4 regions of the Sporomusa intestinalis genome follow, and region 1 is predicted to be linked to each of the others. Evidence: riboswitches for the same ligand, from Rfam matches in the RefSeq annotation. Region 1 holds a riboswitch; each other region holds the start of a gene.

Region 1 (7,792 bases):
TGCCGTTGCCGGATGGAGTCCGCCGTGACCCAGCAGCAGAACAGCTTCATTCTTTTTCAGTTTCGGGTATTGGGTTTCCAATGCTTTGGCTACGGCCAGATAATCATCAGTGGTGTCTTCCTGTCCCATATAGTAAAGCAGCGGTCTGCCGATTGCAATCTTCTCAAAGGCCTTAGCCGCCTTGGCATGAGCCACCACGCCATTAATCAGCTCATATTCCTCACCAGCGGTAACTTGCATAGGTTGGACAATAACCTCAGTAAAACCTTCGGCTTTGAGGCGGTCAAGCGCCTGTTTCTCAGTATCAATCTGGATACCGTCCCGTTCGGCTAATCTTTTGATAATAATCCGGGAGCTAAATGCCCGGCGCACTTCATAATCAGGGAATTCAGCCCGTATTTTGTTTTCAACCGCTTCAATAGTTGTTTTCAACGTGTCGTGGTAGGTTGTACCAAAACTTACCACCAGAATGGCCTTCTTGCCTGCAGGGGCCGGTGCAGCCGCAGCCAGCGACGGGATCAGGCTGACACAGCCAAATACAGCCAGCATGCAAATCGTGGTAAACAAAGAAAAAATCTTTTTCATAAATAGAACAACTCCTTTAAATTTTTACAAAGCCAATGGCTGGAGAAAATCCTCCCCAATTCTGTTTATTGCCCCATAGGCAGCCTCCTCGCCGAAATAAAATTATTTATTATGAAAGTAGAACTGTAAAAAGGAAGGTCTGCAAGAGACCCGCGCCAATGCGCAATTCAAAAAGGAGCGTTGAGAAGAATGTCATTAAATTAAAACTCCCAACCGTTAAAGTTGGGAGTAATAAACAGTAGCTTTATAAAAAAACTCCTGGGTGTTAACCAGGAGCGAACTAAGCCAGCTACGCTATTGTTACAAGCGTCTACTGTAATCCCCTCCCCATGCCTCGTGGGTAACAAACGGCGATTGTCAAATAGGCAGTTCTCCTGACTCCGGATCATCACTCACTTAAACCTTCCCAAACAAAATGCTCAGTGGTATATCTTAAGCTTGTTCCCCGTTACAGTGGCGGGACCGCGCCGGCATCGAACCGGACTTCCCTATTAAGCCTTTAGGCACCTATTTCAAACCTATGAAGTTGTCCTCTGGAAATTAGCATAACATCTCAAGAAATGATTGTCAATCCTTAAAAAAGGATTGCCCTGAATTATCACTCTATTCTTAATTTATTGCTTCCCCACTGCGTCCTGCAATGTATCGGTCTGCCCGCCACGCCCAACGCAGCCCTCACTTAATATCAAGCGACTTATAATAAAGGCGCTTGCTTTCATACATGCGTTTATCGGCTTCCTGAACCAGGCAGTCCATACTGACTTCACTGCTCCCGGCGGCACCAATACTGATACTGAGGGTCAGGTCGGCATAAGGGTTAGCTGTAATGCCCGGTTTCCACCACTTGCTATTGCGGAGGATCCGCTTAATAATAATCTGTGCTTCCTGGATAGAAACCCCTGGCAGCAGGACAACAATCTCATCACCGCCATAACGGAATGCCCGGTCGTCGCTGCTGATACTGTTTTTCACAACCTGAGCCGCAGCCTTAATCAGCATATCACCGGCCACATGCCCGTAATTGTCATTGATAAGCTTCAGGCCGTTGATATCAATCATCAACAGCGTAACCGGCTGTCCTGCGGCCTGCCGGCACTGCTCTGCATAAAAACGGTCAAAGGAATGGCGGTTCAATAAGCCGGTCAAATTATCATACTCAGCCAGATATTGTACTTCCTCGAGCAGCCGGGCATTTCTGATCGCAATCGCAGTCTGGCCGGCCAAGGTCTCCAGCAGCTCCAGCCGTTCCTGCGAATCCTCGCCTGCAGTGTTTCTTTCAATATATAAGATCCCCAATAGATCACATCTGTAAATAAGTGGAACATAATATTTTTCCAGCCCATTCTTTTCATCAGCAGCCATGACGGTCCGCAAAGTATTATAAACCTGGCTGGCCGCTTCACGGTAATCCTGCCGGCAGGCAGCCGGTTCACTGCGGCGGTAGGCTTGCGTATGCACGGCGGGGATATTGTCGTTATTTTCGTTTAATAACTGAATTTCCGCCTTGTTAACAGCCATCGTCTGTTTTATAATCTGCAGGATACCTTCTATAACCTCGGCCATACTTAACGCTGAGGTGATAATCTGGGCTGCCTGATACAAAGCGGCCTGCCTTTCCCGGGCTGCCTGCAGGCTGCGAACCACTTTCTCCCGCTTAGTCACATCAATTGTGACCAGAACAGTGCCGATAAACCTGCCGCTGCCATCAGTCACTCGGGAATACCGGTTTTCTATAAACCGCCCGTTCCGGCCCATCAGGCGATACCATTCGTTCATTTTTCCAGACCGCAACTGTTCCAGCTTGTCTGCCAGCATGGCGCGCCGGTGTGGGGGATAACTGTCTAAAAAGTTTTTGCCTGTTAAAGTACCTGCAGGCAGCTGCCGCAGCTGCTCCGCATAAGCATTGCAGAATACCACTGTATTGTTTTTATTCAAACAAATAACGCCTAAATTTGCTATATTCTCCAGGTAAAGGCCTACACTGCCGGCAGATAAAAGCGGCGGCTGCTGTTCCTGGCCCGCTGCCTCGCCGGTACTCGTCCGGCTGGCAGCAAAGCTCTCCGGTTCTAATGTCGAAAAAGCATTTACCAGGACCCCGTCAAACTGACTGCCAGCCCCCCGCTCCAGTTCGTCCATAGCTTCGTCCCAGCTTCTTAGCTGCTGATAATTCTGGATTGTTGTCATAACGTCAACAGCTTCAGCAACATGAATGATTCTGGCCGCCAGGGGAATTTCCAGGGCCTTGAGCTTATGGGGATAGCCACTGCCATCATAACGCTCGTGATGATGCAGTACCCCGGCAGTAAGCGCCCGCAGTTCTTGGGACCGCAGCAGCATCTGGCTGCCATAGACCGGATGGCGCTCCATTTCGCTGCGGTCATAGGGATCATAAGTACCCTGTTTGTATAAGACCTTGATCGGCACGTTTATTTTACCAATATCATGCAGCAGAGCCGCTGCGCCGATGTTTACAATCTCAGTATCCTGACAGCCAACTGCCCGGGCCAGCATCACAGCATAACAGGCCACCCTTGCGGAATGATTAAATACAAAATTAAACTGATGGGACAGGATCGACAAATAAAAATTAAAATCCTCCCGTTGTCCCCACTCTTCATAAACGCACTGCAACATGCCTTTGTCCTGGGTGGTAAAGTCCATCTTCGTGCACACCGCCTTTATGGTTAGCTGTATTTATAAGGCCTACCTGATGTTTCCACTTCAGTACATTGATAAAACAGGCAGCACAGCTTTGAATAAGCTGGCGGCTTGTTATTTTTCCAAATAAAAAACTCCCGCTGCTTAAGCCGGGAGTAGTAAAAACAGTATGCCAAATTAAAGCTCCTGGTACACGTAGACCAGGAGCGAATTCAAGCGACGCCGCGAGCCTGTAACCCAGCGTCTACTGTAATCCCCTCCCCATACCTCGTGGGTAAAAAAACGGTGATTGTCAGCTAGGCAGTTCTCCTGGCTCCGGATCGTAGCTTGCTTAAACCTTCCCAAGACTGATATCCCAGTGGTATATCTTAAGCTTGCTCCCCGTTACAGTGGCGGGACCGCGCCGGTTTTTCACCGGACTTCCCTATTAAGCCCCGTTAGGGCACCCAACTCGCCGTATTTAATTAGTTAATTTTAGTATAAGCTTTCCCGTAAATTGTGTCAACAACTTAGTATATTGCCGTAATGGCTGCTAATTTATTCTTATTGCCGTACAGCAATGCTGTTGCTAATTGACAATTACTACAAAACAATTTATATTTAACTTAATGACTTGAATCATGAAGATTCAATTATTCCGGTATGAAACCCAAGGATAAACACCCTTGGACTTCATGCTTTTTTTACATTATCACAAAATTCAGCCATGTCGGTAATGCCTGGAACTGCCAAGGCTTTTGCGGGCATCCTCAAGAGATTTGCACCAACAGGTCTTTTTACAAATTTTACATAGCAGGAAGGATGACAACCATGTGCAACACCAAGTTTTGGACTGAGGCCTGGCAGGAAGCGCGTGAGAGTTCCCATCAGGCTCCAAGTTATGGCAATAAACAAGGCTGGCAGCAGTTTTGGAATGATTTTGCCGAGCAGCATGCCCTGCGCAACCGCCAAAGCCGGCCGATATATAACGCAATTATTGACGGCTTAGTTGACGACGGCGTGATAACCCCGGCCAGCACAGTGCTTGACATTGGCTGCGGGGCCGGTACTTTTACCTTGCCGCTGGCCGCCAGGGCCAAACAGGTAACCGGTCTGGATACAGCCGCGCAAATGCTGTCTGTCCTGCAGTCTGAGGCGAATCACGACAGAATTTCGGACCGGATTACCCCCCTCCAGGCCGACTGGCTGGACCTGCCGGCCGAACCCGCTTATGATGTGGTGTTTGCCGCCAATACCACCGCTATTAACGACTATGACAGCTTAATGAAAATGAATGAGCTGTCCCGGGGCACTTGCTGCCTGATCGGCTTTGCCGGTACATATCATATCAAAGTGCGGACACTGTTATGGGAGCACCTGATCGGCACTCCGCCGGAGCAGACGGCATTTGATATCCAGTACCCGTTTAATATCCTGTATCAGGACCGGTATCTGCCTAATATTAAATTCTACAGCTACCGCCAGCGCTACCGGGAGACACTGGCTTTCATGATCGAATACTATACCAGCTACTTCAAGCTGTTTGGTCTGGACGGGCCGGAAACATCAGTAAAGATCACTGAATTCCTGGCGAACCGGGCGGTTGAGGATTACTGCACCGAACTGATTAACTCCACCATCGGCGTACTGTGGTGGCGGGCTGACCGCAAAGCCACAATACTGGAATAACAGACTCACCTCACTCACTTGCAGGCAGTGGCACCATTGCAAACAACCCGGCACTCAGCCGGGTTGTTTTTTTACAGGAATAATACCTGCCGGTGACAAGGCTACCAGGTCTTGCCTTGCACAAGCTCGGTTACCCTAGCAATGGCTTCTTTGATAGACACCACCAGCGGCCGGCTTTCAAGGCCAACAATATCAAAATGGCTTTGATTTACAGGCACCAATACCTTATGCGCGTCACAAGAGGCGATTACTTCGGCAATCTTGGGGGTGATCTCCCCCATTAAGGAATTAGGAATTATAATACCAATCGGACCTACCACAATGTTCGCCTTGCGTATGGAAACAACCACGGCATTTTCACCGGTAGCCCCCCGCATCGCTCCGGCCCGTACCATATTATTGGTCGCCAGTGCATTGGTCCCCAGGGCAATAATATCTGCTTTTTGTCCCAGCTGTGATGTAAGCTGCGTCACCAGCTGCACACCAAGCCCCCCGCCCATACCATCGATAACTGCAATTACCATACAGACCCTACCACCTTCCACAAAAATGGACGATTGAATGTTTAATTCGGCAATAAATTGAAAATTCCTTTCGTTTTGACCGCGAGCCAATACTTGCTAAAAATAAATCAACCATCAAGACAACTGCGGCCAGCAGAGCCTTCATGGCTGTTATATAAAATCCCTAGTAAATATAAAGATTATAGCAATCCCAGATCCTGTCGCATTCTACGACAAAAGATAGTTTCAACTATCTTTAACACCTTGAATTGTACCAAAATTCACTAACCCTGTCAATTAATTATGCAAAATATCTGCAATATTTGTAAATTAAGAGCATTTAGTGTTTGACACTTTTATTTAAATAACTGATAATATAGGTAATTTGCACAAGTTCAAAATAAGGTCTGAAGCCTTAATTTAATCCGTAAATTCCAAGTAAAATCGACGCTGCATTGCAGACATTGCCTGGGAGGTAGATAAAATGACTGACCGACCTGCAGATTTTCAGAAGGCTATCGAATTCCACGGCCATTGCTGCCCGGGGCTTACCATTGGTTATCTTGCCGCCAAAGCTGCCCTTGCGCGGCTTAATGGAACCCGGGCCGCTGACGAAGAGCTTGTTGCCATTGTTGAGTCTGACGGCTGTGGTATTGACGCAGTACAAGTCCTGCTGGGCTGTACCATCGGCAAAGGCAATCTGATTTACAAAGATCATGGCAAGCAGGCCTATACGATTGGCAACCGTCAGACAGGCAAAGCCGTACGGGTTGCCGTGACCGGTGAGATCAGCCCATTATCCCCGGAACAGGACCGCCTTAAAAACGCCGTGTTCAGCGGCAAGGCCACAGCCGAGCAGGAGTCTGCCTGGCAAAAAATTCAGGAGGAACGGATCGCCCGGCTGCTGGCTACCCCTGTGGCAGACCTGTTTAAAATTACCGATGTCGAGCTTTCGCTGCCGCCGGAAGCCAAAATCTTTAACTCTGTCATCTGTGCGTATTGTGGTGAAAAAGTTATGGAAGCCCGGGCCCGCTTGCGCGATGGCAAAATTGCCTGTTTAGCCTGTACCGAAGAATACAGCCGGGGATGGTAAACGTGTATAATGCGCAGTTTTGGGACAAGGCCTGGCAGGACAGCAGTAAAAAAGCCGGGCGGCGGCGGCCTGACCCCAAGCTTTGGCAAGAATACTGGAGCTACTACTCCAGCCGCTATGCTGCTCATAACGAAGCAAACAAAGAGGTGCACCAGGGAATTATTGACGGCTTAGTTACCCAGGGCGCAATTAAGCCCGGCTACAGCCTGGTGGACATTGGCTGCGGCCCCGGCACCTACGCCTTGCCCCTGGCAGCTTATGGTGTCAAGGTGACAGGCCTGGACACCGCCAGTGGTATGCTTGAGGCACTGACCACGCAGGCAATCAGCAGCGGCGTGCAGGAAAATATCACGCCCTTGCTGGCCGACTGGCAGGATATTGCGCCCGAGCCGGCCTATGACATAGCCTTTGCGGCCAAAAGTCCGGCCATTAATAACTATGACAGTTTGATGAAGATGACGAAAGTGGCCCGCAGAGCCTGCTGCCTGATCGGCTTTGCCGGCAAGCATGACCTGGTTCTGCGCCGGCTATTATGGGAAAACCTCTTACAGGAACCGGCACCGGGACCATCGTTTGATATCATTTATCCGCTTAACATTCTGTATCAGGAAGGTTACCGCCCCAACCTGACCTTCACTACTTACGGGCAAACCAATCAGGAACCGCTTGCCTATCTCATTGACCATTACACAAAATATTTTGCCGTAATGGGTGTAACCGGCCCCGACACGGAAAGCACCATCCGTAAACTGTTAGCAAGCATCGCTGTTGACGGCTATTGTGCCGATACCGCAGAAACTACGGTGGGGATTATGTGGTGGCAGGTATAAAACTACTTTATGACAGATTCAGCCATATTATCAGTCATTAAACGTTCAACTATTTCCCGGGAAATGACACTAATCGACGGGGAACCATTATCCTATTACAAAAACATCCATAAGTATGAATTCAGGGAAATTGACCCGGTAAATCATCACCATTCATATCTTTTTTCACCTTGTGGCATAGCCTGTCGATAAATGCTGTTTATCGACAGGCTATACTTTTAACAGGCAGTAATACCACCGTCTACACTCCAAGCCGCGCCAGTGACAAAAGAGGCATCGGAACAGGCAGTCCATTGACGCAGAGGTTCCAGGCACGCTCGGCCACAATCCCACACCGTCTCCGGCAACATGCAAAGGGCGTGTCGCAAAACGTTTTTAAAAAACGCAAAGCGACACGCCCGCTTAACAAAAAAAGGAAAGAGCAGTTTCTACTCCTTCACAGCCTTGATAAAATA
Region 2 (7,792 bases), 1.5 Mb from region 1:
TCTGGCTATGGCCGCCTGCACGTCCACCCCCCGGCCGGCTGCTGCGTTAATCTGCCGGGCCGCGTCCTCAAAATCAATCCCGCCGGGTATCAGGCAGATAATCCTGTCACCGGCAGCCAGTTGCCCAAGGTCCTCGAATAGAACAGTTATCCCGATCCCCAGGCCGATCCCGCCCGGTGTGGAAGGGTTATGGCCGATCATGGTCGATTCGGTAATAATCGTTTCCGTAATCGTTTCCATGGCGACATCGCCAATAACAGGTGTCGCCTCATTCAGCCTGATTTCATCAAGGTGGTTGAAATCCAGCCCCGCCTGCCCGAGCGCCGCCTGCAAGGCCGTGACAATGCCGGGAACATTGGCTAACGTCCCTTTGATGCCTGTTGTTTTGGTCATGGCGCTCGCCAGATAGCGTACCGGCTGTCCCTGTTCAAAACTGGCCAGGCAAATCTCGGTTGTGGAATTGCCAATATCAATGCCTGCGATTACCGGCATGTACGCTCACCCTACTCTGCCCGGAGCCGGCTGCGGCGCTCATATACCTCGGCGGCCTCTCTTACAAAAGCGGCATTAATTTTCGCGTTGTATTGGGCTTCCAGCTCATCGGCGATGGCTAACAGCTCCCGTTTGGTAGAGCGGTAAGGCCGCAGGGCATTATATATCTCCAGGACGCGGGCATCGGGAATGGCCACCAGTTCGGCCGCCCGGCGCAGGTTGGCGGCAAACTGATAGCGGCCGACCCCGTCGGCAATCTCGGCCTGCAGCCGCAGGGTTTCCGGCGTAATCCGCACATCCTCGGCTTTAATGCTGCCATTGAGCACATTCTCCAGCGTAATATCCGTTATTTTTTTGCCGGTCGGGGTCTGCAACAGTTCCGGCCGTTTACCGGCTAGAGGGTAATCCAGTTCAGGATTCAGGCCTGCAGCCGATCCCTGGAACTGCTGGGGGGCCGGCGCCTGATACAGGCCGGGAGCGGGCGCTCCTCCTGGACCCTGCCCCATTGATTTTAAGACTTCACGCACTATATCTTCCAATACCTTATTATCAGCCATATTGGCCCACCTCCGCCTTATTTAAAACTGGACTTCCAGTTCCACCGGCTTAGCCCCGGGGACTACATGCTCGGTTTCTTTAATATGGAGCACCGCAGCCTTGGCCTGATACTTAGGCCTTGCCATCTGGTCGTTCCGGGTTGGCACCGGTGTCGGCGAATCGCCTTTGCCGTATTTGGCGGCATTGCGGCCAATCTGCCGGTAGGCTTCCAGGTCAAGCAGCGGCGACTGCGGGAACAGCTCCAGATTGCTGAGCGGCGGCAGATCTCGTTGATGAATGATCGTGGTGCCCCGGGACTGAATGCCGATGGCCACGCCGGAACCGCTGAGTTTAGCCGCATCATGGGCAACAAAGGCCACGTCCGAGGTCCGCAAAACCCTTACAATTCTGGCCTGCACCCCCTCTTCCTCAATGCCGGCGATGATTTCCCGCAGCACCTCGCTGTGAGGGATATTGACAATGGTTTTGTTTTGATATTTACCAAAGGCCGGCGCCAGGGCAATGATAATCTCATCCGCCCTGCCGCCGGCGCGGGCCTCCCCTTTTTCCACAAGGGTCATAGCCCGCCCGCCGCTGCTTTTGGGGGTGTTCCGTGCTGTCTGGCCGGCAACCGCAGGGCTCATGCCCTGCAAGACCTGCTGCACGATTTCGCGGATCATTTGCTCATTAACTTGCATTACCATTCACCTCGTTTTTTGATCATACGTCAAAGTCAGACGGCTTGATTGCCTGGCGGATGTTTTTAATCTCGGCCCAGCGCTCCTTGCTCAGGCGATAGCCGGTTCCGGGCCCGCGATAATCATTTTTGTTATTTACGGCGCTGATTACATTCATTTTGCTGTCAAGAATCGCGGCAGTATGTAAATAATCGCCGGCTACCCGCTGCTTCAGCGTGACGAGGGCACTTTCCGCCACATCGCCAAAGCCGTTCTTCGCCAGTGCTTTAACAATGTCAAGCCCGGTGATCCCCCGCTTCATCATCTCTTCGGCCGCTTTCAGGTCCTCAACCACATTGCGCTTGACAATCTCCTTAGTACCGTGGGCATAGGTCACCGCCTCCACCTCGTCATCGGTTATGACCGGCAAACCCAGGTCCCGGAAAACGGCCTGCAGGGCTTTGGCCGCTTTATTGCGCACAGCGATTACCTGTTCCTCGGACACAGGCCGCAGGCCGCCGTCCACCATCAGGTCCCGCTGCACGATATTCCAGTCGTCATAATCGTCGACATCCCAGTTGGAGCCGGCAAACATATTGTCATAATTGGGGCTGGCGCTATAGCCTGAGCAGATAAAGTCGGTGCCGGGCAGCATCTGCATCAACGTGCGGGCCGTACGGCGGATATCGGAATGAGTAAAGGTCTGGTCATTGCTGGAGGCTACCTCCAGGTCCAGCATGGCCGCGCACAGGTTTTCCCCCAGCACGGCCCGGATGCCGGAAGGGACAGCCGCCGGTACGCCGATACAGCTTACCGAACCGTTCTGCAGGCCCTGAACACCGGCGCCGCGGGTCAGCATAATGCAGCGGATCTCCAGGTACAGCATCGATTTGCCTTCGGCATAGCCCATCTGCACTTCCGACCCGGTGCCGGAGGTAAACCGCATCTTCAGCCCGCGGGAGGCATACGCCGAAGCCAGAAAGGCCTTGGACCAGGGGGTATCGTCGCCATCGACAAATACATTTTCCGTCCCGTATACGGAGATTGTCTCCGCATAGGCGGTAATGCCCCGCATGCCCAGCAGCAATTCGGTCGCCTCCTCCAGGGCGCACTGGATCAGCACGCCGCCCCGGCCGGTCTGAGCGCCGACCTGCAGGGCCAGCGCATTAAAGGGGGCATACCGGACAACCGCTACGGTTGTTTCCATTTCGTCAAAACCGCGCAGTGCGGCTTCGGCCGCATCGGCGGCGATTAATACCGGGTTGTCCTGGGTATTGGTTACATGGCATTGGTTGGAGGGGGTTTTGCGGGCCCGCATTTTTTGCATAGCCATCATCATTTCCACCACATTCATGGTGTTGAGCACCGCCAGAATTTTAGCGGCAGTCAGGCCCCGGGCAATTTTGACAACATCTTCCCGGGATACATTAATATCAACAAGCATCTGGGCGATTTTCGCATCGTCCAGCGCCATTGCCTTTTCGGCTATTGCCGTGTCAATGGCATAATCGGCAATAAACTGATCGATAAAGTCAAAGCGGTTGCGGGGCACCCCGTCCATCTCCACCACTTTGCCGTTTTCAATCTTGATACTGGGCTTGGGATCGTTGGGGCTGCTCATGGCTACCAACCCCACTTCCGGCCACTCAACGACAAAACCGTCATTATTTACCGGGCGGGCCGCCAGCATCTCAAAACGTTTTGATCTCTTCACTTTTGTTTTCCCCCTAGTCTATATGTACGGTGTCGCGGATGAGGGCGCCGGTCCGGCCATAGCCTCAAGCACCTTTTTCCCCACTTCTCTGGCGGCAATAACCGACTGCCGGACGGCGCCCGAGTCGCCGGTTACCATCAGAATCACTTCATTGGAAAAGCTGGTGCCGTTGCCGGGGCTGGAATAACCAACCACCTCGACACTGGCCGTTTTTACCGCAACATCAGCCATCAGCACGCCGATTGCCGCCGGGGCGCCCACAATCAGCCCAAAGGCCCGGCCCAGCGGTGCGCCAAAAGCCTTATGTATGGCCAGGCTGGCCCGGGCGGTGTACTGCAGCTCAAGATGGCCGGCGTCATTGGCATACACATCGCCAAAGGTGCGCTCCAGTTCTCCCAAAGCCACCTCAATGGCCCGCCGGGCGTCAGACACCTCCTCGGCGCCGAACAGAATCAGCGAGCCATGGCCGGCGCCGCCTTTCGTGTCCCGGGGCAATTCAATACTGATAATCTCGGTATTCGTGGCTTTGACGGCTTCATCAGCCGCCATAATATGCGGACCGGCCCCGGTCCGGGCGCCAAGGATGCCAATGGACCGGAACTTAGGGTCCAGCTTCATCTTTTCGTGCAACCCCGAATCTACGTTGGCAATGACCAAGCCGACCGTATCGCCGATGGCCGTGCCCACGAATTCCGTAATCCCCGGGCTGACACACACCCGGGGTGTGTCAGCTGCCGGTGCCGCCGTTTTCGGCTCGGTGCTCATACGCTTCTTGATCTCATTCATGACCTGCTCAACCAAATGATCTTCCATCTATTACACCTCCAAAATAGCTGTTATTAAATTTTGGGAATAATTCTTTCCACATCGGTATGGGGCCGGGGGATAACATGAACTGAGATTACCTCACCCACGCAGCCGGCGGCGGCAGCGCCGGCGTCTACCGCCGCTTTGACAGCCCCGACATCGCCCCGTACCATGACGGTAACCAGGCCGGAACCGATTTTTTCATACCCTACCAACACGACATTGGCAGCCTTGACCATGGCGTCGGCAGCCTCAATGGCTCCCACCAGGCCTTTGGTCTCGATCATTCCTAAGGATTCGCCCACTATTTACACCCCCTTTCAGTAAAAAAATCAATTAATGCCGTCAGGCCTTCGCCGGTAAGTGCGGACACATAGAAAAAAGGTCCCCTGACACCGGCTTGCTGCAATCGTGCCCGGGCTTTTTCCCGGTCGGCGCCGGCCAGATCAATTTTGGTGATAATGCCCACGGCCGGCCTGGGAAACATGCCGGCAAACCCGGGCGGCAGCCCGGCCCGGAAATCGGCGGCAGCCTGCACCACAGCGATCAGACTGGCTTCGGCGGCGGTAACCGCCAGCGAGGAATAGAAGCGGGGCATTTGCGCATACTCGCCCGGTGTGTCAATCATGCCGTCACGAAAAAGAATGCTTTGTGTTTTCCGGGCCGTACCGCCGTTATGCTGCAGGGCATTGATCAAAGAAGTCTTGCCGGCGCCAACAGGACCAATCAGCATAATCATCCTGCTAAGACCGGGTCAGGCCGGCGGCGGTAAACCCCAAGCCTTCGGCCAGTAAACCGGTTACCTGCCGCAGCGCGGCTTCTACCGCCGACACATTGCCGGTAATAACGACAGAACCGGTAAACCGGTCCATAAAACCAATCTGGACATGGGCGGTTTTGGTTGCTGCATCGGCGGCAATAATGGCCGCTTCGGAGGGTGTAATCGTTAAAATTCCAATCGCGCCGCTTGTCCCAAGCCCCAGCTTGTCGCATAATTCCTGTTTCGGATTGGCGATTAGGTGAGCCAGTGTCACCTGCTTGCCTGGTACATATTCCTGCACTACTCTTGTTTTTTCCACTACACTATACCTCGCTACCCCTAAAACTCTGCTGCCCGCAACGGGTCCCTGTCTACCAAATGTAAGCCAATTGGCAAATCACGGTTGTCCCCAAAACAAATAAAGGCAATAGGAAAAAGACTTTCAAACAAAGTCTTTTCCTATTGCCTTTTTCTTATGCAGAAATTGTCGAAAAGAAAGGTTTTATTTACACTAACTGACCGCCTGCCTACACCCCGCAGCAACGGTTGCCGGGCCTGAATCACGGCAGGCCCCTGCCAAAAGGGCAGGGGCTCATTGTTATCCTCATCCTTCTGGTAATACCCCTGACGCGGGGGTAAATAACAGCCAGCATAGGCAGGTCTCCTGGCTTGACGGCTTTCAGGCCCCCTGCATCCCCTCCTGCCGGCGGGTATGCGGGCTAACCTCCGTCTACAGTGGCGCGACCGCGTCTTGCGGGATGTCTCCATCCCTCGGAACTTCCCTATTCTCCTCTCGTTTGAGAGGCACCTATGTGGTGGCATATATGCTGTTTATGACCTGCTGTTATCATATACCGCAATTAAAATTTTATACATAAAAATATTAGCGTGTAGCCCAAACAATAAACGCCTGCGGCACATCTTGCTGTGCTGCAGGCGTTTATCACGCTCAGCCGTTATTTGCCCCGGCCACTCTTGCGCATAGGCATTTTATGATTGGAATTTTTCACCTTGCCGGCTTTGGGAAACGGCTTATTATTCTCATTGGCTTTTTTCTTTTTTTCTTGCAGTAAAGCGAGTAAATCCACTGTGAACTCCTCCTTTTTGCCAGTGTCCGGTATATCTCTATTTTACAACACCGCCGGCCGCTGGGGCAAGGCTTGCGGCCACCCGCGGCCCGGCTTGGCTGTCATTTTAACATAGGTAATATTATAGCCTTCAAAGCTCCTGCTGCCAAAATTGCCGGACCCCGCCGGCAATCCGGTCAACCCCCGGCGCACGTACGGCCCCCCGCCATTCCAGGGGGAAAAGCCGCCTGTACCGGGCTTGGGCAAAACGGCTATCAATCAGCAAAATTACGCCCCGGTCCTGCTCGGTGCGGATCACCCGCCCCGCGGCCTGCAGGACCTTGTTCATCCCCGGGTAGATATACGCGTAGGCAAAGCCCTGGCCGTTATTCTGTTCAAACCATTGTCTGATAATCTCCCGTTCCGGGCATACCATCGGCAGCCCCACACCAACAATTACGGCGCCAACAAGCCGTTCCCCGGTCAGATCAATGCCCTCGCCGAATACGCCGCCCAGCACGGCAAACCCCACCAGGGTTTCCGTATTGCCGGCAGAAAACTGCTCCAGAAAGCCGGCCCGCTCGGCTTCCGTCATCTCACCGGTCTGTTTGCTGACCCTGATCTGCGGGTTGTGGAGGGCAAACCGCCGGCTTACTTCCTCCAGGTACCGGTAAGATGGCAGGAATACCAGATAGTTTCCGGTTTTCGCCTTAATCGCGGCGGTAATGCTGTCGACAATCACGTCATAGGTCCCGGCCCTGGTCTTATAGGTTGTGCTGATATGGTCGGCGACCAGGATTCGTAGATTGGCGGCGGCAAAAGGCGAGGGCACGATGATTTTGCCATCGCCCTCCCCGCCCCCTAAGATCTCAAAAAAATATTCCATCGGGGCGAGGGTAGCGGAAAAGAAGACTGTCGCCCGCCCCCGCAGCCCTGCCTGGCGCAGCAGTTCTGCCGGATTAACGCAAAACAGTGTAAGCTGTACCTCTTTATCTAGTTTCTCGACATAGGTTACATACCGTTCATCATAGGTCTCAGCCGTGCGCAAGAAAGCATTCGCCTGGAAATAGAGCTCCAGCAGCTCTTCCCGGAAATCGGCCTGCTCATTTTTCGCCAGCCACTTTTCGGCTGCATCCATAAAGGTTCGCAGCAAGGGCAGGACCTCGCTGAATAGCTGTTCCCGCACATAATAGTCTGCGCCCCCGGCTGCGGTCTTTTCCCCGCATAGTTTGCCTAACTGCAGCAGCAGCCTGTTGATCTTGCCGGCAGTCTTAGCCAGGGCGGGCAGCTCCTTGTTGACCGCTTTCTTAATCTGCATAAAGCTTTGCTTTGTTATCGCCGCGGAAAACATCTCCCTGGCCCGGTCAACAAGATTATGGGCCTCATCAACCAGGAAGCAGTATTGCCCGCCGGGTTCCTGAAAGAACCGCTTCAGATAAACCCGGGGATCGAACACATAATTATAATCACAAATAACCGCATCTGCCCAAAATGCCAGCTCCAGCGATAATTCAAAGGGACAGACTTGGTATTCCCGCGCCTGCTGTTCAATGACCTCGCGGGTAAAAGCCGCCTCTTGCCAGCAGGCGAGCAAGGCCGGCTTAATCCGGTCATAATACCCCGCGGCGTAGGGACATTCCTCCGGCGTACAGGCCGAACCGGGACTGAGACATATTTTATCCTTGGCAGTCAGGGTCAGGGTTTTACACTGCAATCCGGCCTGCCGCAGACGGTCAAA
Region 3 (7,792 bases), 1.1 Mb from region 1:
CTCATAATAAGACACCCGTGCCGTTTCGTCATAGCGCACAAAGCGATAGGGGCCGCAGCCAATAACAGCATCCTGGCCTTGGTATTGTGCCGGGTTTTCTACTCTTTCCCAGATATGCTTCGGGTACACTTGGAAAAATGCAGCATATTCCCGTAAAAAGCCATAGGCAATTGGCCGGTTTAGCACAATACGGACCCTGTTGCCAGTCAACAGTTCGACAGATTCAATATATCTGCTGCTGAGCGTATTTTTTTTCTTTAAAAACGCAAAGGTAAACAATAAATCCTCACCGGTAACCGGCAAACCGTCATGCCACTTTGCATTCGTTGGGTAAGTAAAAATAATTTCTTTATTGTCTTTGACTTCCCATTTGCGCATAAAATCCGGCTGCAACGCAAAGTTTTCATCCAAATTCACGAACAGGGCTTGTACAAAGGCATTATATCCCATGCGCCCAAAGGCACCCTCCTGTGAATTTATACTAAATACATCCTGGGGCATCGTTGTCCCAATCCGCAGAACGTCCCTGGTTTCCTGTTTATGTTTCTGATGTAACTGACCAGGCAAGACAACAAATAGAATCAGCAGCAACAATCCGGCAAATATTTTTTTCATCAGCATGATCCTTTTACCGCGCTGGTTGGGGGAAGCACAAGCACCAAAGGGGAGAGAGCGGTTGGCAACTGAGCACCGGCGCAATCGCCAACCAAAATCAGGCTATCCCAACGCAAAAATTCCGTTTTCATCCCGTTTCTCTCCTACTGCCTGCATAAAGAAATTACAGTTACGTTATCAGAATTTGCATTCCATACCGAGCATATAGCTGCGTCCCGGTGACGGCATATACACCCTGTTATCAGCCAATACGGCACTGTATAAGGTGATCGGCATATAATAGAGATCAAACAGATTATTGACTTTTAAAAATACGGTTGTATCCTTGTTCACACGATAATTTGTGCTTGCATTCCAGAGCCAATAGCTTTCTTCGGGAATAAATTTTACATTGTTTGTTTGAAACGTGCTTGTCGGCACAACCTCAAACCGGCCCACACCCTGAATGCCGATATCGTATTTATCCCGTTTGTACGTCATGCTGATATTTGCCTGCCGTTTGGCATAGCGGACAATGGTGCTTTCCTCCTCCGGATTCATTTTGGCAAAGCCGACGCTGCCATAGAGATTGCGAGCCAATTGCGTATTGTAGCTGATTTCAAAGCCTGTCGTGCTAATAGTCCCGGGAATGTTCCAATAGTAGGAAGGATTTGACGTTGACCCCTGTGAGTAGGCGGCGATGGCATCTGTCTGGCTTCTTTTGTATATATCAGCCTGCAGATTTGATTTTTTATTGATTTGCCAATTCATGCCGATTTCATCGGTGCGGCCGCTTGTCGGCTTTAAATTGGGATTGCCATAATACCCGCCGCCATTTTGCACATTGCCGAAGATCTCCGTCACCGTCGGTGTCTGATAAAAGCCGTTGGAGGCGAGATATAGATTTACGCTGTCATCGGCCGCATAGCCCAGATTATAGCTGGCAATCGTTTTGGCATCAAAATCACTTGGTTGCGTGTGCCGCACGCCGGCCGTAAATTTTAATTTGTCAGCCAGCTGCAGCTCATCCTGCAAATAGATGGCCTTTTCCGCCAGCACCGCAGTACCGGCGTCGTACCGCGTGTACTCCAGGCCCGCCGCCAGGCGGTTGCTGTCATTAAGCTGCTTATAGTAACGGTCACTTATATTCCAGGCGCTATAATTAACAATTTCATTAGTGGTTGCATACTTATAGCCCTGTCCGGGATCATTGGCATTGTTCCAGCCGGAAATATAGCTGCCTGTGCGCCAACTGTCCACCCTGCCGTGATAGGCGGCAAACTGGTTGCTTTCCGTCTGGTCGTCATTACGATAATCAATAATATAAGTCAAGGCAGTTAAATTAAGATGGCCGTTCCAGGGAAAAACAGCATCGCCGTAAATCCTGGCATACTCCATATCCTGCCGGTGACGCTGGTACTTTATCAGGATATCGGTATTGTCGTTCGCTTTATAACCGTATTTCAACTCGATATCGTTGGCATCCAGGTCCCGGGGATTGGCGTTGCCATTCCCGTCAGTAAAATCACCGCTGTTTTTCTTTTGCCAGTGGACAGACCAGTAGCTTCTCTGGCCGTCTGTTCCTTGTGTCCCCAGATTATAAACCTGATAGCCGTTATCGCCGGTAGTGTATTTCAGCGTGGACTCTGCCGCCGGCGCTGTGATTTTTCCCGGCCGTTTGGTAATGATATTAATGACCCCGCCGACCGCATCAGCGCCGTACAGTACGGAAGCCGAGCCACGCAACACCTCTATCCGTTCGATATCAGTCATATTATAATTGACTGCATTGGCCTTATAAGAGGTCCCGATATTTTGACGAACTCCGTCTACAAGCACAACCACCTTATTGGAGCCCCGCAATGCCGGCGCCGTCTCGCCCGATATCTCATAGCCGATGCCATCGCCATACAGCGGTGTATTAAAGCCCGGTACGTGTTCCATAATTTCGTACAAGCTTTTATAATGATTTCTTTCAATTTCCTCGCCGGTAATAACTACCATGCCGGCATTGCTTTTTGCCAGCTCCACCGGCGTTCCCGTTGCGGTAACAACCACTTGCTCCAGGGTAAACTCCGCTGCCGGCGCTGCATAGCCACCGGCCGACAAGGCCAGTGCCACTAAGCCGGTCAATACAACAAGCCGTTTTTTCCTTAACTGTAAATACATCCTTCTGCGCCTCCTGCCACCTCTAAAATGAATATTCAACACCTAATAGGAAATTACGCCCTTTGGCACTGACATCAGCCATCACCCCGGTTGTAGAATTATACCAGCTGACAGGCATGTAGTATTCATTAAACAAGTTGTTGACCTTTGCGAATACCTTCGTATCTTGGCTGGCCTGATAATTGGCACTTAGATTCCAAACCCAGAAAGTCTCTTCCGGTAAAAATTTTACACCGGCGGGAATAGATGACGGCCGGCAAATATCATAACGTCCGATCCCTTTCAGGCCAACGTCGTATCTGGCTTGTCTGTAGGCAACCCCTAGTGTGACAATATCAGCCGGAGTCGAAACAACAATGGGATTATGTCCGGACCACATTCTGAAATAACCCAAATCAACAGACAGATTTTTGTCAAATTTCTTCGCCATATTGAATTCAAAGCCATTATAAATATTTTCGTTCGCAGTATTAATATATTGTCTCATGCCATCGGCAACATTTTTATAGGTAAAGCCATTGGTTTCATTACGCCGGAACACATCAACAGTAATTTGCGTGTTCTTATCAACAGTAAAGTTAAAACCAATTTCATTCGTTTTGCCGGAAGCCGGCTTTAAATCATAATTAGGAATATACAAGTAATTTCCAAAAACTTGTCCTTCCGAGGGCGGGACATAGAAGTCCGCCGAGTTGGCAAATAAATTCAAGCGGCTGTTGACCTTATAGCCTAGATTAAAGCTTTTGGACGTATTATACTCATACTCTTTCGGCATTGTCCGGCGTACACCGGCCGTAAATTTTAATTTTTTATTGATCTGGAATTCGTCCTGCAAATAAACAGCGCTTTCACTCAGGCGGCTGGAGCCAACTGCTTTATAGGTGCTGTAGTCATAGCCTGTGCTGATGCGGTGCCTTGCATCAAGCTGCCGAAAATAACGGTTGCTGACCGCCACTTTTGTTACATCCGTATCATCGGTCTGGGATTTGCCGCCCGGCAACAGGCCGTCACAATGGCGCTCACTGTCCATGCGGCCACGGATGATGGAAAACTGGTTGCCTTCCGTCAATTCTTTGTTTTTATAATCAACAATCATCGTTAGGGCGCTAAGATCATGGAACCCGTACAGCGGTGCATCGTAATCGCCATAACCTTCCGTATAATTGATATCATGGCTGTTTGCATAATACTTAAAAATCACATCGGTAAATTCGTTTACACTATAGCCGTATTTGAAATTAATGTCCTGTACGTCTAAATCTGTGGCATGACTTTTACCGTGACCGTCTTTATAATTACCCTGATTTTTTTTCGCGGCACTGATATACCAGAAACTGTTCCCTTCCGCGCCCTGATTGCTGACGCGAAACGCGTGGTAGCCATAACTGCCGGCTGTATAACTAGCTGTCGTCTCCGGCTTTGTCTGCTGGCGGGTGGTAATAATGTTAATAACGCCGCCAACGGCGTTAGCACCGTAAATCGTGGAAGCAGAACCCTTATACACTTCAATCCTTTCGATATCTTTCATGTCAAATTCCGAAGCACCGCCGCGAAAGGCCGGATTCATCCCCTGATTTACCCCGTCAATTAACACAATGGCGGCAGCGCCACGAATCGTCGGTGCCGAATAACCCGACAGTTCATAGCCAACACCCGTACCATACATGCGGGTATTCACACCTGGGACATTTTCCAGGACATCATAAATTGTCCGGTAATGATTTTTTTCGATATCCTGTTTTGTTATTACCGTAATATCCGAATAGTTATCGGCAGCACTTACCGGCGTTGCCGTTGCGGTAACCACTATGCCAGCTAAATGAAAGGTTTCGGCAGCCTCCTGGGCGGCTTCGGCATTTGTGCTGCTTACTGCATTGCAAGTGAGTAGTGAAAGTAAAATCATTTTCCTAAGGCTATATTTATAACGCACTAAACACACCCCTTAAAATTGCCCAATTCACTTATGACTTTTTTGCAATCAATAATCTGGCCACAATTATTAACAGAAAATAAGCATACTTCCGCTTTTGAAGACAGCGGAAGTATGCTTATTCAATAAGTTAGCGCTAATAGCTCAACGCTAAGCAATATTCTTATTTATGCATTACTCGCCTTGTCGATCGCAGGCAAAAGTAATCAGGAGCAGGCAGTTCTTCTGACTTAAGTTCATCGCCTTTTTTCGCCTTCCCAGATAAGATCCAGTGACATATTGAAAAAAGACTCCCTATTACAGCAGCGGGACTGTATCGGATTTACACCGATTTCTCTATTAAGCCTGTACGGCACCTATTCCCCACAAGTATTAAATTAGACTAATATTTCGACCCCGGGTCTAATTATTATTCTATAACTCTCTATTTACTATTGTCAAGGTTATTTTTTACTTTTGTTGTATAAAATGCCATCAATAAAGAAACGCAGCATACGGACTACCCGAAACTCATATAAGCTTTTCCGTTCAAATAATAACTCAGCGCTTTGCTCGCTGTAGAATTTGCCGCTGCTAATCATTTGCCGGTAATAACCACGGATAAAATGCATTTGTACTTCAAAAATATAAAAAATTTCATTTCGGTTAAAATCATTAACTTTGCCTAATACTTTACTATGCAGTCCGTCATATAACATAGTCAAACGCTGCTTTTCTTCGATAACCTCGTGTTTTTCGCACTCGCTGTTAATTATGTCTTCATATTCCAGCAATTTTATCAGCAAGTAGTGTTCCTTAATAAATTTATCGGTCATTTTTATGGCAAAACCTTTAAACTCTTCCCCGCTCATAGGCGCTACCTGCTCAAGTTCACTGATAAAATCCGCTACTAATTCCACATGCAAGTCATGTAAAATCTTCAAATATACAGAAGCTTTCGATGTAAAATAATAAAAAATCATTGATTTTGCCATTTTTGCAGCTTTCGCTATATCTTCGACGCGCACTTCATCGTAATGATTACTTTTTATCAAATCCCTAGCGGCTGCAAGAATTTGTTCCCGCTTTAAGGCCCGTTTAGTATTAGCCATATCCTTGACCTCGTCATTTGTATAAATTATAGTATGTATCCTGCCTGCTTAAGCCGGCCGCATGACAAACCAGCCTCGGCCGCCATCGCGTTATTAGGCTGTATGCAGGCATATACTCTATTACCCTTCCTCTCCCAAGGCAGCCTCGGCCGCTTGCTGGAGATCACGCACAAGATCCCGGTAATCTTCGAGTCCGGCGTGGAAGCGTAAAATATACCCCTCCGGCAGGGGCGTGACTTCGCGGTTGGCATGCACCGGCAATACCAGCGACAAATGCCCGCCCCAGCTCTCAGCAACCCAGAACAGGTTCAGGGCATCGACAAAAGCCTCGATGTGCTTTGCCGGCAGGTCCGGACGGAAAGCGACGCTGAACAGGCCATTGCCTTTACTGAAATAACGTGTAAACCGTTCGTGATAAGGTGAGGTCGCCAAAGTCGGCGAAAGGACGCCGGTGACAAAAGGCTGTTGCAAAAACCATTCGATCAGCCGCGCTGCGGTGTCGGCGTGTTGATTGAGACGTTCTTCGGTCGAATCAATTCTGTGATACAGCCGCGAGCAAGTCGTTGGTGCGACCGCGCCATTACCGGTTGCGCGCAATTCGTCGGCGATGCGCTGCAGATCTTGCGGATGCTTGGCGATCACCATGCCCGACGGCGTATCGCCATACCCGCCTTCGTATTTTGTCGTCGCTTGCACAACGATATCTATGCCGTGTTCAAGCGGTCGAAAACGGACGTGGCTTGCCCAGGTGTTGTCCATAATAGTACGTAATTTGGCATGTTGGGCTATCGCTATTATGCCATCAAGGTCGGGGATTTCAAAAGTACCGCTGCCCGGGGCCTCGATATAGACAATCAATTCGTCGCGTAATGAATACTCGCTGCGCGCTTTTACCAGGAGCGAGTGAAATTCCTCTGCCCCAACCCCTGCGGGATAACGGATTTGTTTTATGCGACGCCGGTTCAAAAACCGGAGCATTGGTCCATATACATTATCAGGAATAAGAACCGCTTGCGGGGAAAAGGCATCTATAGTGGTTGCAATCGCAGATAAGCCCGACGGACAGATGACGGCGCCGTGGCCTTTATGCAGGGCCGCCATTTTTCTGCACACAGCGTCGGCTTCCGGTGTCAGTGGCACGCCATATTCCGCACCGCCATAAGGTGCTCGGCCGCATTTGTCTGCTGCCCGATAGGTCCCAAGCTTGGGAAACAAAACTGAACTTTGCCCCCAGGAACCGGTTTGCGAAAAGCGGCCGGCATCGCCAAGGCCGGCCGGATTGGGATGCCCGCAAACCGCGTAGGGATCGGAAACAGGCTCATGTAAACGTCGTGTTGCCGGCGAACAGAGCGCGAGAAACGCGCGTCTGGCCTCGCATTTGATTAAAATTTCCGGTATTTTACCCGCCACAGAATTCTCCTCCAAATTTTATCGTATAGATTCTTAGTTCTTTAATGAACAAACATAGTCCTTTTTTTACAGAAGGCTACCTTTCAAAAAAAAGGACTGGGCTCCTGATTGGGAGCCCAGCTAATGGTTTACTCTCGTTGACGGCGCGGCCGGAACAGTTGGCACCTAATAGCAAAAATAATTTCGCCCGCCGGCGTAGCCGCCCGTTAATTCGGCTTGATCTGCAGTTCAGAATAACCCTCGAACTGGGTCAAAATTCCGGCCAGCGCCTTCTCAACATTCGCCAGGGTTACAGCCGCCGGGTTATGCCGGTTCGTTAAATGCAGCTCAAAACCAAAAATTTGTTTATCATTCGCTGCATAAGCGCGGTTGTTGCCAACGTTAATAAGTGATATCACCTTGTTTTGAAACAAGCGATGGGCAATCTCCTTATACAAGTCCATATTATTGCTTACAGGCTCTGGGGTTACAATTTCAATAGAAAAAATCCGGGACGTTTCATCGCAGGCAATACACATTGCTAACACTTCCTCATCTCACTTGCTGAAAACACAGGCCGTACTCACGTTTCCGCCATCATATTGTAACATAATCGAGA
Region 4 (7,792 bases), 1.3 Mb from region 1:
ATCGGCCTGACGGCCACGAATGTTCCCAGTCCTTGCCGTGATTCGAGGATACCTTCCTCAATCAGGCTCCGGATGGCCCGGCGGATGGTGGCCCGGCTTACGGCAAACCGAGCCATAAGATCATATTCGGCCGGGATCTTATCGGTAAACGTCCCCTTCAAAATTTCGTTGTGCAGGCAATTCCGCACCTGCAAATGGAGCGGCATAGAATTTTTTCGATCTAACACAGCCCTGTACATCCTTCCTCGGGTGGAACCATATCTCCGGTTATAAGCGGTTACGCCATATTTTACAATTTGCTGTTAATTATATCATTATCCGGATGTTCGGACAACTTATTTTTTCTTTTCCTGCTGTAAATTATTTAATTTGCAAAAAGTCATGGATCATTCCCTTGAAGTCATTGACAACGTACAGTTTTATGTGATATAAAATATATAACTTAATTGCGAGCAAGCTGATCAGAATAACTGAAGGCTAAGATCAACATCCCTGGGGGGAAGTGATTCTTAGCCTTTATATTTTGTCAGTATTACTTATATTTTATATTGTCCGTACATCATGATGACCATACGACGATATTTTCGCAAAATTGGCGATTGCTTGCGGACAACAGGAAATTTTTAAGCGGGAGGTTACATTATGAATACAGAAGTGGCAGGCGGGCTCGCTGCCGATGAACTGGCACGTCTCCACCGGCAGCACCTGTGGCTGCACCTTACAAACCATAGGCAGTTTGATCACCAGGAACCGCCGATCATGGTTGAGGGCTATGGCTTTATGATTAAAGATGCCTTGGGCCGGGAATACGTGGATGGCTTATCCGGCGGGGTCTGGGCCGTCAATGTCGGCTATGGCCGGGAAAGCATGATCAAGGCAATCAGCGAGCAATTGCGGCGGCTGCCTTATTACGCCGGCTCGCTGGCGACCCCGCCTTATATTTTGCTGGCCCAGAAGCTGGCAGCCTTATTGCCTGAGCTGCCGAAAGTATATATTTCCAATAGCGGCTCCGAAGCGAATGAGAAAGCGTTTAAAATTGCCAGACAATACTTTCGTGAGCAAAACCGCCGGCAGGACAAATATAAAATTGTTTACCGCAACCGCGACTATCACGGTACTACTCTGGCGGCGCTGGCTAGCAGCGGGCAGACAGAGCGGAAGCTGAAATTTGGGCCATTGCCGGCCGGCTTTGTGGAAATCCCCCATGCGCTTTGTTACCGGTGCGCCTTTGGCAAGAGTTACCCCGGCTGTAACATTGAATGTGCCCGGGCTCTGGAGACTGTCATCCAACAAGAAGGCGAAGATACGGTGGCCGCCGTGATTGTCGAGCCGGTTACAGCCGGCGGCGGGATTATTCCGCCGGTGGCCGAGTATTATCCGCTGGTGCAGGAGATTTGCCGCCGCTATGAGGTGCTGCTGATTATGGATGAAGTGGTTACCGGCTTTGGCCGAACCGGTTTAATGTTTGGCCATCAGCATTATCGGGTGGAGCCGGACATCATTACCATGGCCAAAGGTTTGGCAAGCGGCTATATGCCGATAGCGGCCACGGTTGCGAAGCAGAATATCTTTGACCGGTTTCTGGCTGCACCGGAGGACACAACCGGTTACTTCCGGGATATCAGCACCTTTGGCGGCTGTACCGGCTGCTCGGCGGCGGCGCTGGAGAATATCAGGATCATTGAGACGGAGCGATTGGCGGAAAATAGTGCGGCCATGGGTACATACTTAATGGCGGGCCTGCAAGAACTGACCGAGCTGCCGGTTGTCGGCGAGGTCAGGGGTAAAGGGCTATTGGTAGGCATTGAATTAGTGGCCGACAAAAAAACCAAGCAGCCGCTGCCGGAAAAATATCTGGCCCAGGCGGTGGCTGACGCCAAAGCGGCCGGGGTTATTATCGGCAGAATGGTGCGCAGTGTTCCTAAGCTCAATAATGTCTTGTATACGGCGCCGCCGCTGATTATCGACAAAGCGGGGATTGATAAAATTACCGCTGCCCTGCGGGGCGCGCTGGGCAAGCTGCGGGTTTAATCGTGCGGCAGAGGGAGTGAGATATATGAAAGTAAGGCCGGGGACAGGAGGAATGGCATGGCCAGAGGTAAGATAGGGGGAGCAGGCCGCACTGCCGGCCGGCATATTACCACCGAGCGCTTGCTGGCGTTCAGCACAGTCGGCAGCATACTGCTGCTGTGGTTTACCGTTACGGAGTTAAAGCTGGTGTCAGATATACTGGTACCTTCGCCGCACAAGGTTATGAACAGCTTTCTGGAGATTGTCAGGAACGGTTATAAGGAAAATAGCCTGCTTACACACCTGGGGGACAGCATGATCCGGCTTGGCGCTTCTTTTCTGCTGGTGGTCCTTACCGCTATTCCGCTGGGCTTAGTCAGCGGCTACAATTCCAAAATCCGGGCGGTGGTTGACCCGCTGATTGAATTTTACCGGCCGCTGCCGCCGCTGGCCTATTATACCCTACTGGTGCTATGGATGGGGATAGAGAATTCATCCAAGATTGCGCTGTTGTACCTGGCAGGCTTCGCCCCGGTATATATCGCCTGTGTGGCAGGGGTACGGAAGATCCGGGACGACTATATTGACGGCGCCTATACCCTGGGGGCCAACAGCAGGCAGGTCTTCCTGCATGTAATTTTTCCGGCCTGCCTGCCTGATATCTTTGTTGGTTTGCGGACCGCCATTGGTGTTGCTTACACCACATTGGTTGCGGCCGAGATGGTTGCGGCTGTGACCGGTATCGGCTGGATGGTGCTGGATGCGAGCAAATTTCTGAGAAGCGATATCATTTTTCTCGGCATCATTATTATGGGCATAACAGGCATTATCATTGACGGGCTGATCAGGTTGGCCGAGAGCAGGATCGTACCTTGGAAAGGTAAAGAATAAACAGATAAGGGAGAGGTTGTTAATGAGGACAAAATGGAAAAGATTTTTGGTGGCCGGCGGACTGATGCTGGCTGTGGCCCTGCAGTTGACCGGCTGCGGCCAGGGCAGCCAGACCAACCAGGCCAGCACACCGGCAAAGCCGGAAGCAATCACTATTGGTTTTCAGGATATACCCAATGACGAGATTGTAGCCAAAGTGAAAGGGTATTATGAGGCTGAGCTGGGGGTAAAGGTTAATTTTAAAAAATTTGATTCCGGCCGCGATGTCAATAATGCCTTTGCCTCCAACAGCATTGATATTGGGTTAATGGGGAGTACGCCTGCGGCTGTCGGCATCTCCCAGGGGATTGGCTATGAGGTTTTCTGGATTCATGATGTTATCGGAGCCGCGGAATCGCTGGCGGTAAAGAATACGGCCAATATTAATTCAGTGCAGGACCTGAAAGGGAAAAAAGTGGCGGTGCCGTTTAGTTCCACGGCTCATTACAGCCTGCTGAACGCCCTGAAAGTAGAGGGTGTCAATCAGGCTGACGTCAGGATCCTGGATATGCAGCCGCCTGATATTTTTGCGGCCTGGCAGCGGGGCGACATTGACGCCGCTTATGTCTGGAATCCTTTTTTAGGCAAATTGCTGGCCGATGGCAAGGTGATCACCGACAGTGGAAAACTAGCGGAGAAAGGCATTATAACGGCCGATCTCGGGGTTGTCAGCAAAGCATTTGCCCAGAAATATCCGGAGGTTGTCGCTCAATATATAAAAATCCAGCAAAAAGCACATGACCTTTACAAAAATAATCCTGATGAGGCGGCCGAAGCCCTGGCTAAAGGGCTGAATATCGATAAAGCCGAGGCTTTGAAGCAGACCAGGGAATTGATATGGCTGTCCGGCCGGGAGCAGGTGGCCGACAAATACTTTGGCTCAAGCGCCAATAAGGGTAATCTGGCTAAGGTGTTAAAGGCTACCGCCGATTTCCTGGTCGAGCAAAAAGCAATCGAAACCGCCCCGGGCCTGGAGGTTTTTGAGAAAGCCGTTAATCCCCAATATATTGAGGCAACATTAAAGTAAATGTAAGCAGGAGGCTGCGGTATGGTGCTAAGTGAGCCGGGGTGGGCTGAGGAAAAGACTGATACGGTAGTGGCCCTGAAGAATGTGTCGCTGACTTATCATGCCGACTCTGACGTAAATGCATTGGAAAACATCAATCTTAGCCTGAACGAAGGCGAGTTTGTCTGCCTGCTGGGACCTTCGGGCTGCGGCAAAAGCACCTTGTTAAAAATTATTGCCGGTTTTATCAGCCCGTCGACCGGTCAGGCTGTTATGGATGGCGAAGCAATACAGGGAGCCGACTGGCATCGGGGGGTTGTTTTTCAGCAGCAGCCCCTGTATCCCTGGCTGACCACCCGCGAGAATGTCCGGTTCGGACTAAGAATGCGCAATATCCCGGACAGTGAGAGCCAAAAGCTTACTGACGAATATCTGCGGAAAGTGGGCTTGCAGGAGTTCGGCAGTCATAAGCCGTACGAATTATCGGGCGGCATGAAACAGCGGGTGGCGATTGCCAGGTCCCTGGTTAATAAACCCCGCGTACTGTTGATGGATGAACCCTTCGGGGCCCTGGACGCCCTGACCCGGGAGCAGATGCAAAGCCTGCTGCGCAATATCTGGTGGGAATCGAAATGCACCATTTTATTTATCACCCATGATGTGGATGAAGCACTGGCTCTAGGAACCAGGGTGCTGGTCATGTCCAAGCGACCGGGACGCATCGTGAAAGAATTTAAAACTGCGTTCACGTATGCCATCTCCGGCGAAAATTCCAACCGGATACGCTATACCACGCAGTTTTTGCAGGCCCGCGAAGAAATCCTGGAATTGATTAACAGGCAGGAATTTAGCTACATTATATAACCGGGTGCAGGCTGGGACCGAGCCGCGTATTATTAATCGCAAGAACGCGAAAAGCCGGTGAGCGAAGAAGGCTCGCCGGCTTTCAACTTTGGCGCAAGCAGGGACAACGAGCCCCGGGAGGAGTAGGTACAGCAAAATAATGGATTGACAATCATTGCTGCTTGTTTATATAATAATAAAAAGTAACCTTCCTAAATTATGATTTTTACTGACAATTTTATACAGAACGTTATAAGTGTCAGCAGTATGTATTGCTGAACGATGAGAGGAAAACAGGTGAGAGTCCTGTGCTGTCCCGCAGCTGTAAATAGGGAGCCTGCTTCAAAAATCGTCACTGGAGGAAACTCTGGGAAGGCGGAAGCAAGGTTATGATCTATGAGCCAGAAAGCCTGCTTATAATAAGATTCATTGTTGACTTACGCGTGATAAGGAAATGGATGCGTGCGTGTGTGCCAATCTGTGCTGTTGCCTGATTGCTGCATACGACCGCAGCGCGACTGCCTGGGCGTCCTGCTTAATCCGGATAGAATCCTTTTCTTCTCGTTAAGAAAATGATTCTATCCGGATTTTTACATGATCGGAAAGTAGCGGTTTCTGCTCATAGATAAGAACGGCTAAGGCTTCCTGCCGGCGTCTTGAAGACTTGGCATAAGCCAAGTTTTTCTAATTTTACAGAGAGGAGAGGGTGGTTTGAAGAGAAAAGAGCTTTTGCATCGTTTGGCGCAGATGCTTATTACGCTGTTCGGTGTAAGTCTGCTGACGTTTTCTCTGATGTATCTGTCGCCGGGGGACCCGGTGGAGATGCTGCTGGAGGTGGGCGATACCATTGTTGCGGCGGAAACGATTGCCGAAACGCGGGCCCAGCTGGGGCTGGACCAGCCGTTTCATGTGCAGTATCTCCGCTGGCTGACCGGTCTGCTGCAGGGGGATATGGGCATGTCGTATTCGGCGAAGATGCCGGTAGCCGAGCGCCTCTGGCAGTGCCTGCCGGGCACTGTGGTGCTTGCCGCCGCGTCGATTGTCATGATGCTTTTGATCTCGGTGCCGTGCGGGATACTGGCGGCGGTGTATCGAAACCGCGCTGCCGATTATCTCATTCGCGGCGTTTCCTTTTTAGGTGTATCTATGCCGAGCTTTTGGGTGGGCCTCATTCTGTTGTATATTTTTGGCCTGAAGCTGGGGTGGTTTCCGATAGCGGGCGGCGTGGTGTCGTTTGACCGGATGGTGCTGCCGGCGCTGACGCTGGCGATTGCGATGTCGGCTAAATATACGCGGCAGGTACGTACGGCCGTTTTGGAGGAACTGGGGCAGGACTATATCATTGGCGCCCGGATGCGGGGCCTACCCATGCGGAAGATTCTCTGGCGCCATGTACTGCCGAACGCCTGTCTGCCGCTGGTCACGCTCCTGGGCCTGTCGATCGGCTGGCTGCTGGGCGGCGCGGCCGTCATTGAGATGGTCTTTTCCTGGCCCGGTCTTGGCAAAATGGCGGTGCAGGCCATTGCGATGCGTGATTATCCGCTGGTGCAAGGGGTTGTCCTCTGGATTGCCGTGTTATATATGGCAATTAATCTCTTAGTCGATATTTCCTATACTTATCTTGATCCGCGGCTGAAGAAAGGAGGGGGCTGAGTGGCGTTTTGGACAAAGGACAAGATCTTGTTTGGCCTGTACACGTTTTTTGTCCTTTTGGTTATCGGCTTTGCCGCTTTCGCGCCCTGGCTGGCTCCTTATGATCCGTATGACGCGGTCATGCGGCAGTCGCTGCAGGCACCGTCGGCAGAGCATATATTCGGTACGGACAAGCTGGGGCGGGACTGTTTTTCCCGCATTCTGTACGGGACGCGCACTTCGTTGATGATGACAATGACGGTAGTGGCTATGATTACGGTGGTGGGAACATTTATCGGCGTGATGGCCGCCTATGTGGGCGGTAAAGTGGATACTGTGCTCATGCGCATTGTCGACATGATGCTGGCTTTTCCGGGGATCGTGCTGGCGATTGCCATTGCCGGCATGCTGGGCGGCAATATTGTCAATGCGATTTTGGCGCTGGCGGCGGTGAACTGGACCAAGTACGCCCGTTTGGGGCGCAGCCTTACACTGAAGCTGCGTGAGCGCGATTTTATCGCGGCGGCCGTAACCACAGGGACCAGGCCGTTGCATATTTTATGGCGCCATATTCTGCCGAATATCCTGCCGACCATTGTTATCACGGCCGCCATGGATATCGGTGTGATGATTATGGAATTGGCCGGTTTGTCGTTTTTGGGCTTTGGCGCGCAGCCGCCGACACCGGAATGGGGGCTGATGCTCAATGAGGGCAGACAGCATATTCAGACGGCTCCCTGGCTGATGCTGTATCCGGGAGCGGCCATTCTGGTCGTTGTAGCGATTTTTAACCTGTGGGGAGACAGCCTGCGCGATATCATGGACCCGCAGCGGGCAAATTAAATAAATACTAGGAGGAAGAGTTTCATGAAGAAACTGGGGAAAATTATTGGCGTGCTACTGATGGTTTGTATGGCGGCGGCCCTTATGGCCGGCTGCGGCGACAGCAAAAAGGCAGCCGATCCAACGACGCTGAAAATTGGGGTAACCAATTTTGCCGATTCACTGGAACCCACGGAGAATTATTTTGGCTGGGTCGTTATGCGTTATGGCTTGGGGGAAAGTCTGACAAAATTTGATGAGAAGATGAATGTGCAGCCCTGGCTGGCTGAAAGCTGGCAGATTAGCGCCGACCATATGAGCTGGACCTTTAAAATCAGAGAGGGCGTGAAATTCTCGAATGGCAAGCTGTTGGACGCGGCCGCTGTCAAGGCCTCGCTGGAAAGGGCCTTTGCTAAAAATAAACGGGCGGTAACGTTTTTTAAATATAAGGAAATGAAGGCTGACGGGCAAACGCTTACGATCCTGACGGAAAAGCCGGAGCCGAATATGCCCGGCTTTTTGGCCGACCCGCTCTTTTTGATTGTGGAT

Evidence for each region. Region 1 has a riboswitch for cobalamin ahead of ACZ481_RS03955 (diguanylate cyclase domain-containing protein). Riboswitches for the same ligand answer to the same signal wherever they lie in the genome.
Region 2: another riboswitch for cobalamin. It lies ahead of eutS (ethanolamine utilization microcompartment protein EutS); the one in region 1 lies ahead of ACZ481_RS03955 (diguanylate cyclase domain-containing protein).
Region 3: another riboswitch for cobalamin. It lies ahead of ACZ481_RS24355 (TonB-dependent receptor plug domain-containing protein); the one in region 1 lies ahead of ACZ481_RS03955 (diguanylate cyclase domain-containing protein).
Region 4: another riboswitch for cobalamin. It lies ahead of nikB (nickel ABC transporter permease); the one in region 1 lies ahead of ACZ481_RS03955 (diguanylate cyclase domain-containing protein).

What each region holds. Positions count from the first base shown of each region.
Region 1 is NZ_AP042390.1:841,947-849,738, reverse strand. It holds gene ACZ481_RS03960 (sirohydrochlorin cobaltochelatase) at 1-585, opposite strand, end outside; cobalamin riboswitch at 933-1,111, opposite strand; gene ACZ481_RS03955 (diguanylate cyclase domain-containing protein) at 1,261-3,219, opposite strand; cobalamin riboswitch at 3,526-3,708, opposite strand; gene ACZ481_RS03950 (class I SAM-dependent methyltransferase) at 4,054-4,911, shown strand; gene ACZ481_RS03945 (DUF3842 family protein) at 5,013-5,435, opposite strand; gene ACZ481_RS03940 (FmdE family protein) at 5,899-6,507, shown strand; gene ACZ481_RS03935 (SAM-dependent methyltransferase) at 6,501-7,337, shown strand; gene ACZ481_RS03930 (class I SAM-dependent methyltransferase) at 7,766-7,792, opposite strand, start outside.
Region 2 is NZ_AP042390.1:4,873,782-4,881,573, forward strand. It holds gene ACZ481_RS22655 (diol dehydratase reactivase subunit alpha) at 1-492, opposite strand, end outside; gene ACZ481_RS22660 (diol dehydratase small subunit) at 504-1,049, opposite strand; gene ACZ481_RS22665 (propanediol/glycerol family dehydratase medium subunit) at 1,071-1,727, opposite strand; gene ACZ481_RS22670 (propanediol/glycerol family dehydratase large subunit) at 1,750-3,420, opposite strand; gene pduB (propanediol utilization microcompartment protein PduB) at 3,439-4,233, opposite strand; gene pduA (propanediol utilization microcompartment protein PduA) at 4,260-4,535, opposite strand; gene ACZ481_RS22685 (EutP/PduV family microcompartment system protein) at 4,532-4,960, opposite strand; gene eutS (ethanolamine utilization microcompartment protein EutS) at 4,971-5,306, opposite strand; cobalamin riboswitch at 5,625-5,814, opposite strand; gene ACZ481_RS22695 (hypothetical protein) at 5,944-6,075, opposite strand; gene ACZ481_RS22700 (ATP-dependent DNA helicase) at 6,206-7,792, opposite strand, start outside.
Region 3 is NZ_AP042390.1:5,246,596-5,254,387, forward strand. It holds gene ACZ481_RS24345 (ABC transporter substrate-binding protein) at 1-615, opposite strand, end outside; gene ACZ481_RS24350 (TonB-dependent receptor plug domain-containing protein) at 793-2,763, opposite strand; gene ACZ481_RS24355 (TonB-dependent receptor plug domain-containing protein) at 2,786-4,693, opposite strand; cobalamin riboswitch at 4,892-5,068, opposite strand; gene ACZ481_RS24360 (TetR/AcrR family transcriptional regulator) at 5,137-5,784, opposite strand; gene ACZ481_RS24365 (trans-sulfuration enzyme family protein) at 5,905-7,194, opposite strand; gene ACZ481_RS24370 (hypothetical protein) at 7,401-7,712, opposite strand.
Region 4 is NZ_AP042390.1:5,078,930-5,086,721, reverse strand. It holds gene ACZ481_RS23660 (GntR family transcriptional regulator) at 1-227, opposite strand, end outside; gene ACZ481_RS23655 (aminotransferase family protein) at 643-2,031, shown strand; gene ACZ481_RS23650 (ABC transporter permease subunit) at 2,089-2,901, shown strand; gene ACZ481_RS23645 (taurine ABC transporter substrate-binding protein) at 2,924-3,967, shown strand; gene ACZ481_RS23640 (ABC transporter ATP-binding protein) at 3,989-4,810, shown strand; cobalamin riboswitch at 5,027-5,221, shown strand; gene nikB (nickel ABC transporter permease) at 5,501-6,442, shown strand; gene nikC (nickel transporter permease) at 6,443-7,264, shown strand; gene ACZ481_RS23625 (ABC transporter substrate-binding protein) at 7,289-7,792, shown strand, end outside.